2 regions of the Nonomuraea sp. NPDC050790 genome follow, and region 1 is predicted to be linked to the other one. Evidence: riboswitches for the same ligand, from Rfam matches in the RefSeq annotation. Region 1 holds a riboswitch; the other holds the start of a gene.
The links. A riboswitch is a leader RNA that binds a small molecule or an ion and turns the genes downstream of it on or off. The one in region 1 is predicted to bind thiamine pyrophosphate.

Region 1 (7,581 bases):
GGCGAAGTCCCCGCCGGAGCTGCCGTAGGAGATGAACCGCCCGCCGTCCGCGGCCGCCTCGAAGGCAGCGAGGCCGAGCTCCCCGCCGACGCCGTCGAAGACGAGGTCGGCGCCGCCGGTGGCCGCGCGCACACGCTGCTGCCAGCCCTCTTCGGAGTAGTCGACGACGACCTCGGCGCCCTGCTCGCGGGCCAGGTCCAGCTTGCGCTCGCCCCGCGCCGCGGCGGCCACCCTGGCTCCGGCGTCGCGGGCCAGTTGTACCAGGAGCGATCCCGCCCCGCCGGACGCCGCGGTGACCAGGACCCACTCGCCCTTCCTGATCGCGCCGTGCCCGGCCAGCATCAGCGCCGTCACCCCGTCATGCAGGACGGCCGCCGCCTCCCGGAACCCCAGCTTGTCCGGCATCGCGACCACCTCGCCGGCCGAGGCGACGATCCGCTCGGCGTAGCCCGTGGACGACCTGGCCACCACCCGCCGTCCGACCCAGGCCGGATCGACGCCGTCGCCGACGGCCGAGACCACGCCCGCGCCGCCACCGCCCGGCACGTAGGGCACCTCGCGCGGGAACCAGTCGCCGCCCCAACCGGCGCGCAGCAGGGTGTCCAGGTAGATGACGTCGGCGACGGCCAGGTCCACGACCATCTCGCCCGCGCCGGGGACGGGGTCGGGCACCTCGACGGGCGTCAGGACATCGGGGCCGCCGAACTCTCGCACATGAATCGCTCTCATGCCCCCTACCCTTCAACCTCAAGCGAGCTTGAGGTCAAGCCCGTCGAGCAGCGCCGCCAGACCGAACTCGAAGAGATCGCCACCGGTGGGGTGATCGGGCTGGAGGCGGGCCCGCAGGCGAGGGAAGCTCCGGGCGATCTCGACCATGTCCGCCTCCGCCCGGCTCATCCGCTTCTCCTCGTCGGCGCCCGCGCGGCGTACCTTCGCGCGCAGGGCGGACTCGGCCGCCTCTCCCTGGGCCGCGCCGAGCACGAACATCAGGACCGAGGCGGCGGCCTGGTCCGCCTGCGCACCCTCGAATCCGGCCGACTCGTAGACGGCCAGGCAGTGGTCGTCGTAGCGGGCCTTGTTGGGGCCGTAGACGACGTGGGTGCTCATGGCGGGGATCAGCCAGAAGTGGCGCACGACCATCCGGTGGGCGCCGCGGGCGAGTTCGGCGGCGGCCTCGCGCCAGCCCGTGACCGCCGGGTCGGGCAGCCCGATCTCGCCGAAAACGTGGTCGGCGGCCAGCTCGACCAGCCGATCCTTGTTCTCGACGTGGTAGTACATGGCGGTCGCGGCCGAGTCGAGCTGGACACCGAGCCGCCGCATGTTCAGACCGGCCACGCCCTCGGCGTCCAGGACCTCGACGGCGGCCAGGACGATCTGCTCCTTGGTGAGCGACATGACGCCACCCTATTGCACTTTGTTCAACTCATCGGTTTTACTAAGTTCAAATCGAGGAGGCACACATGAGAACCCGTATCGCCGCAGTGATCCAGTTGCTCACCGCGGTCCCGTTCCTGCTGGGGATCTACACCGTGACCAGGTACGGCGCCGCCGCCCAGCGGGCCGCAGAGGCCGAGATGGGCCGCCAGGGCAAGTCCGTGGAACTGCTGAGCGGCAACGGCATCAGCTTCGCCGGCAGCGAGGGCCTGGCGGTCGTGATCGTCGTGATCCTGGCGGCCCTGGCGCTGCTCAACCTGGCCGGCAGGCGGATCGGCCGGATCCTGTCCTGGATCTTCCAGCCGATCCTGCTCGTCCTCGGTCTCGTGATCATCCCCAGTCAGGTCTTCACGGCCAGGTTCCTGGAGCCCGTGCTCCCCGGCGTGGACGCGCACGCTCTGGTGGCGGCCGCCCTGGGCGCCATGCCTGCCTGGTCGACGGCCGTGAGCTGGGCCAAGTTGCTGCTCACGACCGTGGGGTCGATCGTCGTGGTGGTGCTTCTGATCCGGTCGGCTAGAGCCACTTCGCGGTAGGCCAGGTCTCCAGTTGCCAGGCGCTGTCCCAGAACATCCACTCGAACTCCGCCGCCTTCACGAAGGCCGCCCGCATCTGCTCCAGCAGCGCGGGGCCGGCCTCCCCGGCCAGGCGGTCGGTGATCTGCTTGGCCCGCGTCACCGACGCCGCGTAGGCGGGGTCGGCGTAGGTGGCGATCCAGGCGCGGTAGGGGTGGGTCTCGGAACTGCGGCCCACCAGCGCGGTGCCGACGTCCTCGTAGATCCAGAAGCAGGGCAGCACCGCCGCCGCCAGCACCGGGTAGGGGGCCGACAGCGCGGTGGCCTGGAGCCAGGAGGAGTAGCCGAGGGCCGTGGGCGAGGTGGGCACGCCGGTCAGGTCGGCGGCCGTCAGGCCGTACTGCTCGATGTAGCCCTCGTGGAGGGTGCGCTCGGCGGCGATGGCGTCGTGGGCGGCCTGCGACCAGAACGCCATCTCGTCCGGGTCGGCGGCCCTGACGGCGGCGGTGGCCAGGGCCTTGGCGAACGCCTCCAGGTAGCGGGCGTCCTGGACGATGTAGAAGGCGAAGCGCTCGCGGGAGAGCGTGCCGTCGCCCAGGGCGGTGTTGAACGGGTGCTCGTGGATGGCCCGCAGCAGGCCGGCGGTTTGGGTCCAGACGTCGTCGGTGAACACGACAGTCCCTTCGCTAGTCCGAACTAGATCAGGTTCGACGGGTTTCGATCTCAGCCCTTGGCGGGCACCCCGCGTCGCGCGCTCACAGTAACAGCCGCCAGTGCGGTGAGGCCCATCAGGAGGGCGCCGAACCACAGGGCCCCGGTGACGGCCAGGTTGTCGGCCACGATGCCGCCGAACGCGGCGCCGAAGGCGATGGCCAGGTTGAAGACGGTGGTGTTGAGGGCGGTCGCCGCCTCGGCCGAGGCGCCGGCGCCCTGGAGGATCCAGGTCTGCACGGCCACGGGGGCGCCGCCGTAGGCCAGGCCCCAGATGAGCAGGAGGATCGAGCCGGTCACGGGCGTGGTGCCGGCGAAGGGGAAGATCACCATGATCACGGCCAGGGTGGCGCTGAGCGTGACGACCCTGCGCCTGACGTTCCACGAGGAGCCGACGAAGGTGCCGACGACCCCGGCGACGCCGAAGCCGAGCAGGATCGGCCCGATCAGGTCGGCGGGCACGCCGGAGACGTCCTGCAGGATCGGGCTGATGAAGGTGAAGGCCGCGTACTGGCCGGCGACCACGAGGAACGTGGAGATGACGGCGGCGCGGACCACGGGGTTGGCGAACTGGCGGGGCAGTTCGCGCAGGCGGACGGGGGCGGTGGCGGGGATGCGCGGCAGCAGCCACAGCAGCGCGCCCACCACCAGCAGGGCCAGCACGCCGACGGCGGCGAAGGCGACCCGCCAGTCGGTGAGGCCGCCGATGAGCGTCCCGGCGGGGACGCCGAGCACGTTGGCCGCGGTCGCGCCGCCGAAGGCCAGCGAGGTGGCCCGCGGGACGTGGCGTTCCGGCACCAGCCGTACGGCGATGCCCGCCGCCAGCGCCCAGAACCCGCCGATCCCGATCCCCACCAGGAACCGCGAGGCCAGCATGACGGCGAAGTTCGGCGCCACCACGGAGACCGCGTTGGCCACGACCATCAGGCCGAGCAACCCGATCAGCACGGTACGCCGGTCGAGCCGCCCGATCGCCACCGGCAGCAGGGGCGCGGTGGCGGAGGCGACCAGGCCGGGCACGGTCACCATGAGCCCGGCGGCGCCCTCGGAGACGTTCAGCGACCCGCCGATGGCGGTGAGCAGGCCCACGGGCAACTGCTCCACCGTGACCATGGCGAAGGTGCCCACGGCCACGGCGGCCACGGCCAGCCATTCCTTCAGTGACACATCTTCTCGCGTGGCAATGGACACGCCGATCACCTCTCATTGATAATCTCAACGTTGAGATATCATCACCTTATTGTGTGAACGTCAAGTCTGTGAACGTTAAGAGGTTTCGCCCATGAGCGACGCGGTGGACATGCTGCTGGCCCAGTGGAAGAGGGAGCGCCCCGACATCGACCCCTCCCCGATGGGGATCATCGGCCGGATCTCCCGGCTCAGCCTGCTGTTCGGCGGCGAGCTCAAGGCGTTCTTCCAGGAGCACGGGCTGGAGCGGTGGGAGTTCGACGTGCTGGCCACGCTGCGCAGGTCCGGTGCGCCGTACGAGCTGAGCGCGGGGGAACTGCTCAAGGCGGCCATGGTCACCTCGGGCGCGATCACCAACAGGATCGACCGCATGGAGGCCAAGGATCTCGTCGAACGCGTCAGGGACAGCGGCGACCGCCGGTCGGTCCGCATCAGGCTCACGCCGCGCGGGCTGGAGACGGTTGACGGGCTCGTCGGCAAGCACGTGGACAACGAGGAGCGTCTGCTGGCCGCGCTCGGACCGGCCGAGCGCGAACAACTGGCCGGGCTGCTGCGCACCTTGCTGGAGTCGCTGGGAGACACCAGCCTGGTAGAATGACAACGAAGAAGGCCGCTTCCCGTGATCTCGGGGGCGGCCAAGCTGCGTTCATGACCTTTCTCAGCCAGCTTGCGCGCACCGAGCGGTTCACCCTCGGCCGGCCGTCCTCCTTCACCGTCTCCCCCGACGGCGCCACCGTCTTCTTCCTGCGTGACAGCAGCCTGTGGTCCCTTTCCCGAGGTGAGGAACACCTGGTCGCGGGGCCCGGCATCACCGCCTACGCGACCGACGACGACTGCGCGGTCCTCGCCTTCGAGCGGGACGGGCAGCTCCACACGGCCGGCGGCGCGCTGCCCGCGGCCGAGCCGGTGCGCGCGCCCAGGCCCGACCCCACCGGCCGCCGCGTCGCCTACGTCAGCGCGGGCGCGCTCCGGGTGATCGGCGTGGACGGCGCGGACGACCGGGCCGTGGCCGAGCCCGACGGTCCCGAGGTGACGTGGGGGCTGCCCGAGTACGTCGCGCCCGAGTCGATGGGGCGCACCGAGGGCTTCTGGTGGGCGCCCGACGGGCGGCGGCTGCTGGTGGCGCGGGTGGACACCACGCCCGTCCAGCGCTGGCACCTCGCCGATCCGTCCGATCCGTCCCGGCCGTCGCGCTCCTTCCCCTATCCGGCCGTCGGGACCGCCAACGCGGACGTGACGTTGTGGATCGTCGGGCTGGACGGGTCGCGGATCCGGGTGGCGGCCGACGACGAGTACCTGACCGCCGCGGGCTGGGACGCGCACGGGCCCTTCGCGGCCGTGCAGAGCCGCGACCAGCGCCGGGTCCGCGTCCTCGCCGTCGATCCCGAGACCGGGCGGACGGAGCTCCTGGCCGAGCAGCGTGACGACGCGTGGGTGACGCTGGTGCCGGGGCTGCCGCGCCGTACCGGGAAGGGGGTGTTGCTCACCAGCGCCGACCGCGACGACACCCGCACCCTCCTGTACGGCGGGCGGCCCGTCACCCCGCCCGGCCTGCAACTGCTGGCGGTGCGGTCGGTGGACGGCGAGAGCGTCCTGTTCACCGCCACCGACGAGCCCACCGAGACCCAGTTGTGGTCCTACGACCCCGACACCGGCCTGGAGAAGCTCGGCCAGGCCGGGCTCGACGACACCGCGCGCGGCGGCACCACGGTGATCGGCGCCCGGCTCCGCCCGAGCGGCGAGGAGATCGTCTCGCACGCCGAGCGGCCGGTGCTCGACCTCAGGATGCGCATGCTCAGGCTGGGCCCGCGCGAGCTGCGGGCGGCGCTGTTCCTGCCGTCCTGGTACCAGCCCGAGGACGGGCCGCTGCCGGTCCTCATGGACCCGTACGGCGGGCCGGCCATCCGCAAGGCGACCGCGGAGCCGTTCTGGGCCAGCTACGTCTCGCAGTGGTTCGCCGAGCAGGGCTACGCGGTGCTCGCGGTGGACGGCAGGGGCACGCCGGGCCGTGGACCGGCGTGGGAGCGCGCGGTATACCTCGACCTCGCCCAGCCCGTGCTCAACGACCAGGTCGAGGGCCTGCACGCGGCGGCGGAGCTGGAGCCCGCGCTCGACCTGGGCCGGGTGGCGATCAGGGGCTGGTCGTTCGGCGGTTTCCTGTCGCTGGTGGCGGTGCTGCGCAGGCCGGACGTCTTCCACGCGGCGATCGCCGGCGCCCCCGTCACCGACCAGCGCATGTACGACACCCACTGGCGCGAGCGCCACCTCGGCCAGCCGGACGAGCACCCGGCGGCCTACGACCGCTCCTCCCCGCTGCTGGAGGCCGAGCGGCTGAGCCGGCCGCTGCTGCTGATCCACGGGCTGGCCGACGACAACGTGGTGGCCGCGCACACGCTGCGCTTCTCCGCCGCGCTGCTGGAGGCCGGACGCCCGCACGAGGTGCTGCCGCTGACCCGCGCGGGGCACCGCCCGACGGCCGAGTTCCTGCTCACGCACCAGCTCGACTTCCTGCGCCGGTCGCTGCGCGCGGAAGCTCGTCGTTGATCGGAAATTGTCGGACTGGTCGGGTAAATTCCCGTTCACTGATCGACCGATACCAATCTTGGAGGTCGTCCTTTGAACGCGGACAGACCCGCGTGGGAGCAGCTCAGCGCGTTGCGGGTGGTGTCACCCATCCAGCCGCGCAAGCTGGCTAAAGTGCCCTTCGTCGAGATGGCGGAGGGCCGGCTGCAGGGTGTGGTCTCCAGCGGTTCCGACATCGAGCGGGTGTACGTCTCCTCGATCACCGCCGGGACCCACGGCTACAACTGCAGCACCAACAACAACCGGCCGTGCGGCGGGCTGCGCGGGGCGCCGTGCAAGCACCTGCGCTCGCTGGTCGACGAGGCCGTCCTGCAGTACGGCCTTGAGCAGGTCGCCCGCTACCTTCGCGTCGACGCGGAGGACGCGGGCGAGCTGCTGCGCAACCTGGACGGCGGGCACGAGTCCATCCCCGCCGCCGTGGTCTTCAGCCGCTTCCTGCGGCACCTGGCCTACCTCGAACTGCCGTCGACCGGCGAGCCGGTCGCCGAGATGCACTGGTTCCCCTCGCTCGGGGCGGTGCGCTGATGCTCGCCACCCAGCTCGCGGCGCTGCGCGAGGGCGCCCACGCCGGGCTCGACGAGGCGCTCGGCCTGGTGGCCGGCTTCGACGACGCGCTGGCCAACGGCCTGGCCCGGCTGGGCGAGGAGCGCGCCGAGGCGGTGACCGCGCTCGCCGGAGCCGTCGGCGCCACGCCGCTCGGCCCGCTGGCCGCCGACGCCGCGGGGAAGGTCACCGCAGGCTCGATCGCGGAGGAGCACCTGACCGCGCTGGCCGCCGCCCGCACCACGCTGCTCGGGGCGGTCCACGACGCCCTGCTCGCCGGGCTCGACACCGCGCTCGGCCGCACCCGCGCCCCCTGGAACGGCGCCCAGCCCCCGGCCACCGACCCGCTCAGCGCCGCCTGCCGTTCCTGGCTGGCCGAGCTGGCCATCACCGGCTGGCGCGGCGTCGACCACGAACTCGCCTCCTCCGCCGACCAGGCCATCCAGGGCATGCTGGCCGAGCCGCGGCTGCGCAGGGCCGCCGTCCTGCTCGACGGCCTCGCCGCGGAGCTGCGCGCCTCCTCGCCGGTCGGCGCCATGGAGCGCCTGCCCGTGCGCCGCTGGGCGGACCTGTGGTCGCGCGCCCTGCTGCTCATGCACACGGGCGCGCT
Region 2 (7,581 bases), on a different contig from region 1:
CGATGGGCGCGCCGAGCGGCATGACCGCCGCGCAGCCGGCCTGTTCGAGCCGCCGGGCCAGCGCGGGGTCGTCGCCGATGTAGGGCAGCACCACGAACCCGTCGGCGACCAGCCGCTCCGCCGCGTCGAAGGTCTCGATCGGGTCGGGCAGCAGCGTGCGCTCGTCGGCGATGACCTCCAGCTTGACCCAGTTGGTGCCGAGCGCCTCGCGGGCGAGCCTCGCGGTCAGCACGGCCTCGCCCGCCGTGAAGCACCCGGCGGTGTTGGGCAGCACCTTGATGCCGCGCTCGCGCAGCACGTCGAGCACGGAGCCGGGCGCGGACGGGTCGAGCCGCCGCATCGCCACCGTGGTCAGCTCGGTGCCCGAGGCGGCCAGCGCCTGGTCGAGCACCTCCAGCGAGGGGGCGCCGCCGGTGCCCATGATGAGGCGGGAGGCGAATTTCTCCCCGCCGATGATCAGCTCATCCACCCTGCACCGCCGTGAGCACCTCGACCCGGTCGAGCTCGGCCAGCGCCGTGGTCTCCCACGAGCCGCGCGTGACCACCTCGTCGTTCACGGCCACCGCGACGCCCGTGGTGGCCGTCGTCAGCGTCCGTACGGCCTGCGCCACCGTGGTCCCGTGGGGCACCTCATGGGCGGCCCCGTTGATCGTCACATTCATGAAATATCCCCCTTCGGGATGAAAAATGCCTGTTCAGGCGGCGAACCGGCCGGGAGCACACAACGGCGCCAGCTCTTCCTCCTCGCCCGTCAACAGGGCGGCCGTCAGCGGGGCCAGCAGCACCCCGCCGCGATGGTGCCCGGTGGCCAGCAGCAGCCCCGGCTCGCCGCCGGGACCGATGAGGGGCAGGTTGTCCGGCGTGCCGGGACGCAGCCCCGCCACCACCTCCGCCAGTTCGAGCTCGGTCACCCCCGGCACCAGCTCGCGGGCGTCGCGCAGCAGCTCGTACACCCCGCCCGCGGTCACCCGGGTGTCGAACCCCAGCTCCTCCTGCGTGGCCCCCACGACCAGCTCTCCGTCGCCGCGCGGCACCAGGTAGACGGGCAGCCCGTGCACCATGCCGCGCACGCACCTGCCCAGCAGCGGCCGCGGCGAGCGCAGGCGCAGGATCTGCCCCTTCACCGGCCGCACCGGCACCTCGGCCAGCGCGCCGCTCCACGCCCCCGCCGCCAGCACCACCCGCTCCGCGCGCAGCTCCTCCGGGTACGGCCCGCCGCCCGCCTCACCCGGGCCCAGCCGTACCCCCTGGACGCCCTCATCGCCCCGCAGCAGCTCGCGCACGCGCGCCCGCACCATCGGGACCCCGAGGCGCTCCAGAGCGGCCAGGAGCGCGGCGGCGACCCTGCGCGGGTCCACCCAGGCGTCGCCGGGCGCCAGGAGCCCGCCGCGCACCGACGGCGCGAGCATGGGCTCCAGGCGGCGGCATTCGCGCCCGCTGAGCCGCTCGACCCGGAGCCCCAGCTTCTCCATGAAGGCCGCGGTCTCCTCCAGGGCCGCCAGGTCGTCGGCGCCGAAGGCCACGTCGAGCGTGCCGTCGGCGCGGTAGTCGAGGGCACCGGAGCCGAGGCCCGCCTCGGCGGCCAGTTCCGCGGCGAACGCGGGCCAGCGCGCGAGGGAGGCCGCGCCCAGGCGCAGCAGCGGTTCCTCGGTGAAGGTGACCTCGCTGACCGGCGCGAGCATCCCCGCGGCGGCATGGGTGGCGCCGGAGACGGGCGCCGGGTCGACGACGGTGACGGGCCGTCCCGAGCGGGCCAGGCGCCAGGCCGCGCTCAGCCCGACGACGCCCCCGCCCACGATCACGTCCATGATCCGCTCCCTACGCCGGCATGATCCGGATCAGGTGTCTTACGGTCGAAGGCCCGATGAAGCCTTCCTCTCAGTCCGGTTAAGGCCGGACTCCCGCGCGTCTTACGGCCCCCACCCTACGGCCTCGCCCGGCACACCCGCGAATGACCCCGGTATCGTCGGAACCGTGGATCACGTCGTGGTGGTGGGAGCCGGCCTGGCCGGAGTGCGCAGCGTCGAGTCGCTGCGCGGGCGCGGGTTCGAGGGAAGGGTCACCCTCCTCGGCGAGGAGCGGCACCGGCCATACGACCGTCCACCGCTGTCGAAGGCGGTCCTGCTCGGCACGAGCGACGACAGCTTCGTCGACACCGACCTGGCCGCGCTGCGCGTCGACTTCCGTCCCGGCGTCGCCGCGAAGTCCCTGCGCGAGGGCCTGGTGGAGACCACCGAGGGCGAGCTGCCCTACGACGGCCTGGTGATCGCCACCGGCTCCGAGCCGATCCGGCTGCCGGGGGAGGGCCCCCAGCTCGTGCTGCGCACGCTCGACGACGCCCACGTGCTGCGCGCCGCCCTGGTGCCCGGCGCGCACGTCGTGGTGGCGGGCGCGGGCTGGATCGGCGCCGAGGTGGCGACCGCGGCGCGCAAGGCGGGCTGCGAGGTCACCGTGATCGAGGCCGCCGCGACGCCGCTCTCGCACGCGATCGGCGAGATGGGCGCGCTCACCCTGCCCTGGTACGAGGGCGTGGACCTGCGCCTGGACACGATGGTCAGCGAGGTCGTCGAGGGCGGCGTGGAGCTGGTCGGCGGCGAGTTCGTGCCCGCGCACGTCGTGGTCTCCGGCATCGGCGCCCGCCCGGTCCTGGAATGGCTCGCCGACGCCGACATCGACCTGCACAACGGCGTCGTCACCGACGAGCACCTGCGCACGTCGCTGCCCGGCGTGGTGGCCGTCGGCGACTGCGCCAACTGGTGGTCACGCCGCTTCCAGACCCGGATGCGCGTCGAACACTGGGACACCGCGCTCAACGCCCCCGACGTCGCCGCCGCCACCCTGATGGGGGAGAAGGCCGTCTACGACCCGGTGCCGTACTTCTGGTCGGAGCAGTTCGGCCACATGCTGCAGTACGCCGGCTACCACCGCGCCGGCGCCCGCGTCGTCCACCGCGAGGGGCCCAAGTGGTCGGCGGTGTGGCTGACCTCGGAGGACCGGATCACCGCCGTCCTGGCCGCCGACCGGCCCCGCGACCTCGTGCAGGGCCGTCGTCTCATCGAAGCCGGCGCCCGTCTTGATGTGGAACGCCTGGTAGATCCGGATGTCGCCCTACGGGATTGTGTTGTTTGAGCAAGCGCGGCATGTGGTAGTTGTGGTTTCGTGACGCTTTCTGTTGCACAGATCGACCGGGAGACCGACCAGCTCGTCAGCGAGTGGCTCACTCTCCCCGAAGTGGCCGCGCGCATGGATCTCACGATCGGACGGGCCAAGCAGCTCCTCAAAGACCACAAGCTCCTCGGCGTACGGCGAGGCAGCGGCGGGCCCCAGGTGCCCGCGGTCTTCCTCGACGGAAAGGAAGTGATGAAGGGCCTGCCCGGCACGCTCACCGTGCTGCAGGACGCCGGCTACGACGAAGTCGAAGCCCTGCGCTGGCTCTTCACCCCAGACGAATCACTGCCGGGATCGCCCGTCGACGCGATCAAGGCCGGTCGGCACACGGAGGTCAAGCGGCGTGCCCAGGCCCTCGGTTTCTGAGGCCCGCCTCTACCTCTGCACCGACGGGCGGCGAGGACGCGGCGACCTGGCCGACTTCCTCGACGCCGTGCTGGCCAACGGCGTGGACATCGTCCAGTTGCGGGAGAAGGGACTCGAGGCGCGCGAAGAGCTCGCGCTGCTCGAGGTCTTCCGCGACGCCTGCGACCGGCACGGCAAGCTGCTCGCCGTCAACGACCGGGCCGACGTCGCCTTCGCGGCCCGCCCAGACGTGCTCCACCTGGGGCAGGACGACCTTCCCGTGACGGTCGCGCGAGAGATCCTCGGCGACGACATCGTCATCGGACGGTCCACCCACTCCGCCGCGGAGGCTTCCGCCGCCGCGGTGGAGCCGGGCGTCGACTACTACTGCTGCGGCCCGATCTGGCCGACGCCGACCAAGCCGGGACGCCACGCGCCCGGACCCGCGCTGCTGCGGCACGCGGCGGCGCTCGGCACGGACCGGCCGTGGTTCGGCATCGGCGGCATCGACCTGGACAACCTCGACGAGGTGCTCTCCTACGGGGTGCGCCGGGCCGTGGTCGTCCGCGCCGTCACCGAGGCCGACGACCCGGGCGCCGCGGCGGCCGAGTTCGCCAAGCGCCTGGCCGGCGCGGCTTCCTGACGCGGTAGGGCTTGGGGCCGAGACCGTACGCGGTGCGGCTGTCTGCCGAGGGATCGGCGGGCAGCCGCACGCGCCGCCGAGGCCGACGTCGCCCCAAGCCGTCTCCGCCCGTACCGACCGTGTGTGGTCGCCGATCAGCGCCCGGGTCGCGAAAGGTCAGGACTTGCGGGTGGTGGCGGCGACGGCCAGCCCGTCCAGCGCCGCCCGCGCCTCCTGCGTGATCGGGGCCCTGGCCAGCGCCGCGAGCGCCTCGTCCAGGTAGGACGCGATCAGGTCCTCGCACTCCTGCAGCGCCCCAGTGTCGTCGATGATGCCGCGCAGCGTCGCCACGCCCTGCTCGTCGAGCGCCGGGTCGCCCAGCAGGCGGCGGACGATCTGGGCGTCGTCGGAGGCCGCCGCTGCCAGCGTCCTGGCCACCAGCATCGTCCGCTTGCCCTCGCGCAGGTCGTCGCCGGCCGGCTTGCCCGTCTGCGCCGGGTCGCCGAACACGCCCAGGATGTCGTCGCGCAACTGGAAGGCGATGCCGACGCGCCGGCCGTACTCGACGCAGAGCTCGTCGATCCACGGCTCCACGCTGCCGGCCGCGAGCACGAGCCCGAGCCGCAGCGGCTGCTCCACCGAGTACTTGCCGCTCTTGTACAGCGCCACCCGCAGCGCCGAGTCGAAGGAGTTCTCGCCGTGGGCCTGCTCCAGCAGGTCGAGGTACTGGCCGCACATCAGCTCGGTGCGCATGTGGTCGTGCAGCGGCTGCGCGGCCGCCAGCGAGCGCGGCGGCAGCCCGCTGGTGCGCCACATCTCGCCCGACCAGATGAGCAGCAGGTTGCCCAGCAGGATCGCCGCGCCCTCGCCGAACTGCTCGGCCGCGCCGTGCCAGCCCGCCTTCTCGTGCAGCGCCTGGAAGCGGCGGTGCGCGGACGGCATGCCGCGGCGCAGATCGCTCTTGTCCATGACGTCGTCGTGGACCAGCGCGCTGGCCTGCAGCAGCTCCAGCGAGGCCGCCGCGGCGAAGATGCCGGGACCGTCCTCGCCGCCCGCGCCGCGCCAGCCCCAGTAGCAGAACGCCGGACGCAGCCGCTTGCCCCCCGACAGCAGGTCGTTCGCCGCCGCCAGCAGCGGCTCCAGGTCGGGATCGCCGAGGGCAGGCTCCTGCCGGCCGACGAACTGCCTGAGCGAACGGTCCACCTGCTGGCGCAGGGCGTCAGTGGTCATGCTCATGAGACTAACGGGCGGTGGACCAGGCTTCGATCTCCGCTCGATCCGCGGGCGGTAACCTTGGTCCATGGCGCTTGGTCGACCCTCCATCCTGCCCGATCGTGTTCCCACCGTGCGCGAGCTGCTCGCCTCTGGTGGGCGGTCGTTCTCCTTCGAGTTCTTCCCGCCGAAGACCGACGAGGGCGAGCGGCAGCTGTGGCGAGCCATCCGCGAGCTGGAGTCGCTCCGTCCCACCTTCGTCTCCGTGACGTACGGCGCGGGCGGCACCACCCGCGACCGCACCGTCGACATCGTCGAACGCGTCGCCCACGAGACCACGCTCACCCCGGTGGCGCACTTCACCGCCGTCAACCACTCCGTGCGCGAGCTGCGCCACCTGGTGGGCCGCTTCGCCGACGCCGGGGTGCGCAACATCCTGGCCGTGCGCGGCGACCCGCCCGGCGACCCGACCGCCGAATGGGTCCAGCACCCGGAAGGCGTCCAGTACGCCGAGGACCTGGTCCGGCTGATCCGCCAGTCCGGCGACTTCTGCGTGGGCGTGGCGGCCTTCCCCTACAAGCACCCCCGGTCGCCGTCCATCGAGTCCGACACCGACTACTTCGTCCAGAAGTGCCGCGCGGGCGCCGACTACGCGATCACCCAGATGTTCTTCCGCGCCGAGGACTACCTGCGGCTGCGTGACCGGGTGGCGGCCAAGGGCTGTGCCACGCCGATCATCCCGTGCATCATGCCCGTCACCCAGATGAGCACGATCGCCCGGTCCGAGCAGTTGTCCGGGGCGCCGTTCCCGCCGGACGTGGCGGCGCGCTTCGAGGCGGTGGCCGACGATCCGGCGGCGGTGCGGCGGCTGGGCATCGACCACGGCGCCGAGCTGTGCCAGCGGCTGCTCGACGAGGGCGCGCCGGGCATCCACTTCATCACCTTCAACCGCTCCAGCGCCTCCTCCGAGGTCTTCCAGCGGCTCAACCACTCGGCGGTGGCGGCGGTCTGAGCCGGGCTGTTCGACTTGGCTGGTCGAGCTGAGGCCGGCCGTACCCGCTCAGATGCTTTGAGGCTTGCCGTACCCGCTCAGAAGCCGCACAGCGTGCGGATGTCGCGGCAGGCGCCCACCACGCGGTCCACGTCCTGGTCGGACAGGGCCGCGTGCGGGGCCAGGCGCACCAGGCCGCGTTCGTGCGAGCCGGACGGCGGGAAGCAGGCCGAGCCGTAGACGCCGCGCTGTTCCAGCAGGTCGCGGGCGAGCAGGACGTCGGTCCTGCTGGGCGCGCCCAGCGCGATGATGTGGGCGTGGCCGGGCTCGGGGGCGTAGCCGAGCGTGGTGAGCTCGTGGCGCAGGCGGCGGGTCACCTCGCGCAGGCGGGTGCGCCGCCAGTCCTCCTCGCGCACCAGCGCCAGCGCCGCGGCCAGCCCCGCGATGTCGTGCGGCTGCAGCGGCGAGCTGAACACCGAGGGAAACGCCCGCGCCCGGAAGTACGGCACGAACTCCGGCCGGTCACAACTGATCAGCCCGGCTCGCCCCGCGATCGCCTTGGCCAGGCTCGCCGTGCGGAAGTCGGCGCCCACCCGCGCGGCCAGCCCCTCGCCGTGCGGCCCGTGCGTGCCGAGCGCGTGCGACTCGTCCACCACCAGCAGGCTCTCGTACTCGCGTGCCGCCGCGGCCACCTCCGCCAGCGGGCAGACCGCGCCGTCCACGCCGTAGACCGAGTCCACGGCGATCACGCCGGAGCCGTGCCTGCCCAGCCGGCCGCGCAGGTGGTCGGGGTCGTTGTGGCGGAACCACACCACCGGCGCGCGGGCGGCGTGCGCGCCCTCCCGCAGCGAGTGGTGCGCGCGTTCGTCCAGGTAGACGGGCAGGTTCGGGTCGGCGATGAGCTGCATCAGCCCCGTGTTCGCCGCCCATCCCGACGGGCACAGCACCGCCGCCGACGCGCCCAGAAACGACGCGAACTCCGCCTCCAGACGATCCTGCTTCTCCGGTACGGCTCCCGCCTCCAGCGCCCCCGCCATGGCCGAGACGATGCGCGGATGCCGGGCGATCGCCAGGCAGTCGCTGCCGGTCAGGATGATCGCGTCGGGGTCGGGCGGGCGGCTGGCGAGCATGAGCGGCCCCGCCCAGGTGCCGGACAGGCGCTCCAGGTGGAAGGCGTTGAGCCGCTCGTCGAGGCGGTCAGGGGCGCTGGGCATGGCAACCCCTCCGCAGAGTCAAGGAACGA

Region 2: it holds a riboswitch for thiamine pyrophosphate, as region 1 does, so the genes downstream of both, thiO (glycine oxidase ThiO) here and ACIBEJ_RS39725 (TenA family protein) in region 1, are expected to answer to the same signal.

The regions. Positions count from the first base shown of each region.
Region 1 covers NZ_JBITGF010000009.1:203,398-210,978, forward strand. The annotation lists gene ACIBEJ_RS39710 (zinc-binding dehydrogenase) at 1-729, opposite strand, end outside; gene ACIBEJ_RS39715 (TetR/AcrR family transcriptional regulator C-terminal domain-containing protein) at 748-1,395, opposite strand; gene ACIBEJ_RS39720 (hypothetical protein) at 1,461-1,967, shown strand; gene ACIBEJ_RS39725 (TenA family protein) at 1,948-2,619, opposite strand; TPP riboswitch at 2,607-2,701, opposite strand; gene ACIBEJ_RS39730 (MFS transporter) at 2,670-3,824, opposite strand; gene ACIBEJ_RS39735 (MarR family winged helix-turn-helix transcriptional regulator) at 3,940-4,443, shown strand; gene ACIBEJ_RS39740 (prolyl oligopeptidase family serine peptidase) at 4,494-6,389, shown strand; gene ACIBEJ_RS39745 (hypothetical protein) at 6,462-6,953, shown strand; gene ACIBEJ_RS39750 (hypothetical protein) at 6,953-7,581, shown strand, end outside.
Region 2 covers NZ_JBITGF010000005.1:499,375-506,955, reverse strand. The annotation lists gene ACIBEJ_RS27575 (thiazole synthase) at 1-469, opposite strand, end outside; gene thiS (sulfur carrier protein ThiS) at 462-662, opposite strand; gene thiO (glycine oxidase ThiO) at 696-1,808, opposite strand; TPP riboswitch at 1,799-1,915, opposite strand; gene ACIBEJ_RS27560 (NAD(P)/FAD-dependent oxidoreductase) at 1,975-3,129, shown strand; gene ACIBEJ_RS27555 (Rv2175c family DNA-binding protein) at 3,160-3,534, shown strand; gene thiE (thiamine phosphate synthase) at 3,512-4,156, shown strand; gene ACIBEJ_RS27545 (polyprenyl synthetase family protein) at 4,313-5,365, opposite strand; gene metF (methylenetetrahydrofolate reductase [NAD(P)H]) at 5,436-6,359, shown strand; gene ACIBEJ_RS27535 (aminotransferase class I/II-fold pyridoxal phosphate-dependent enzyme) at 6,437-7,552, opposite strand.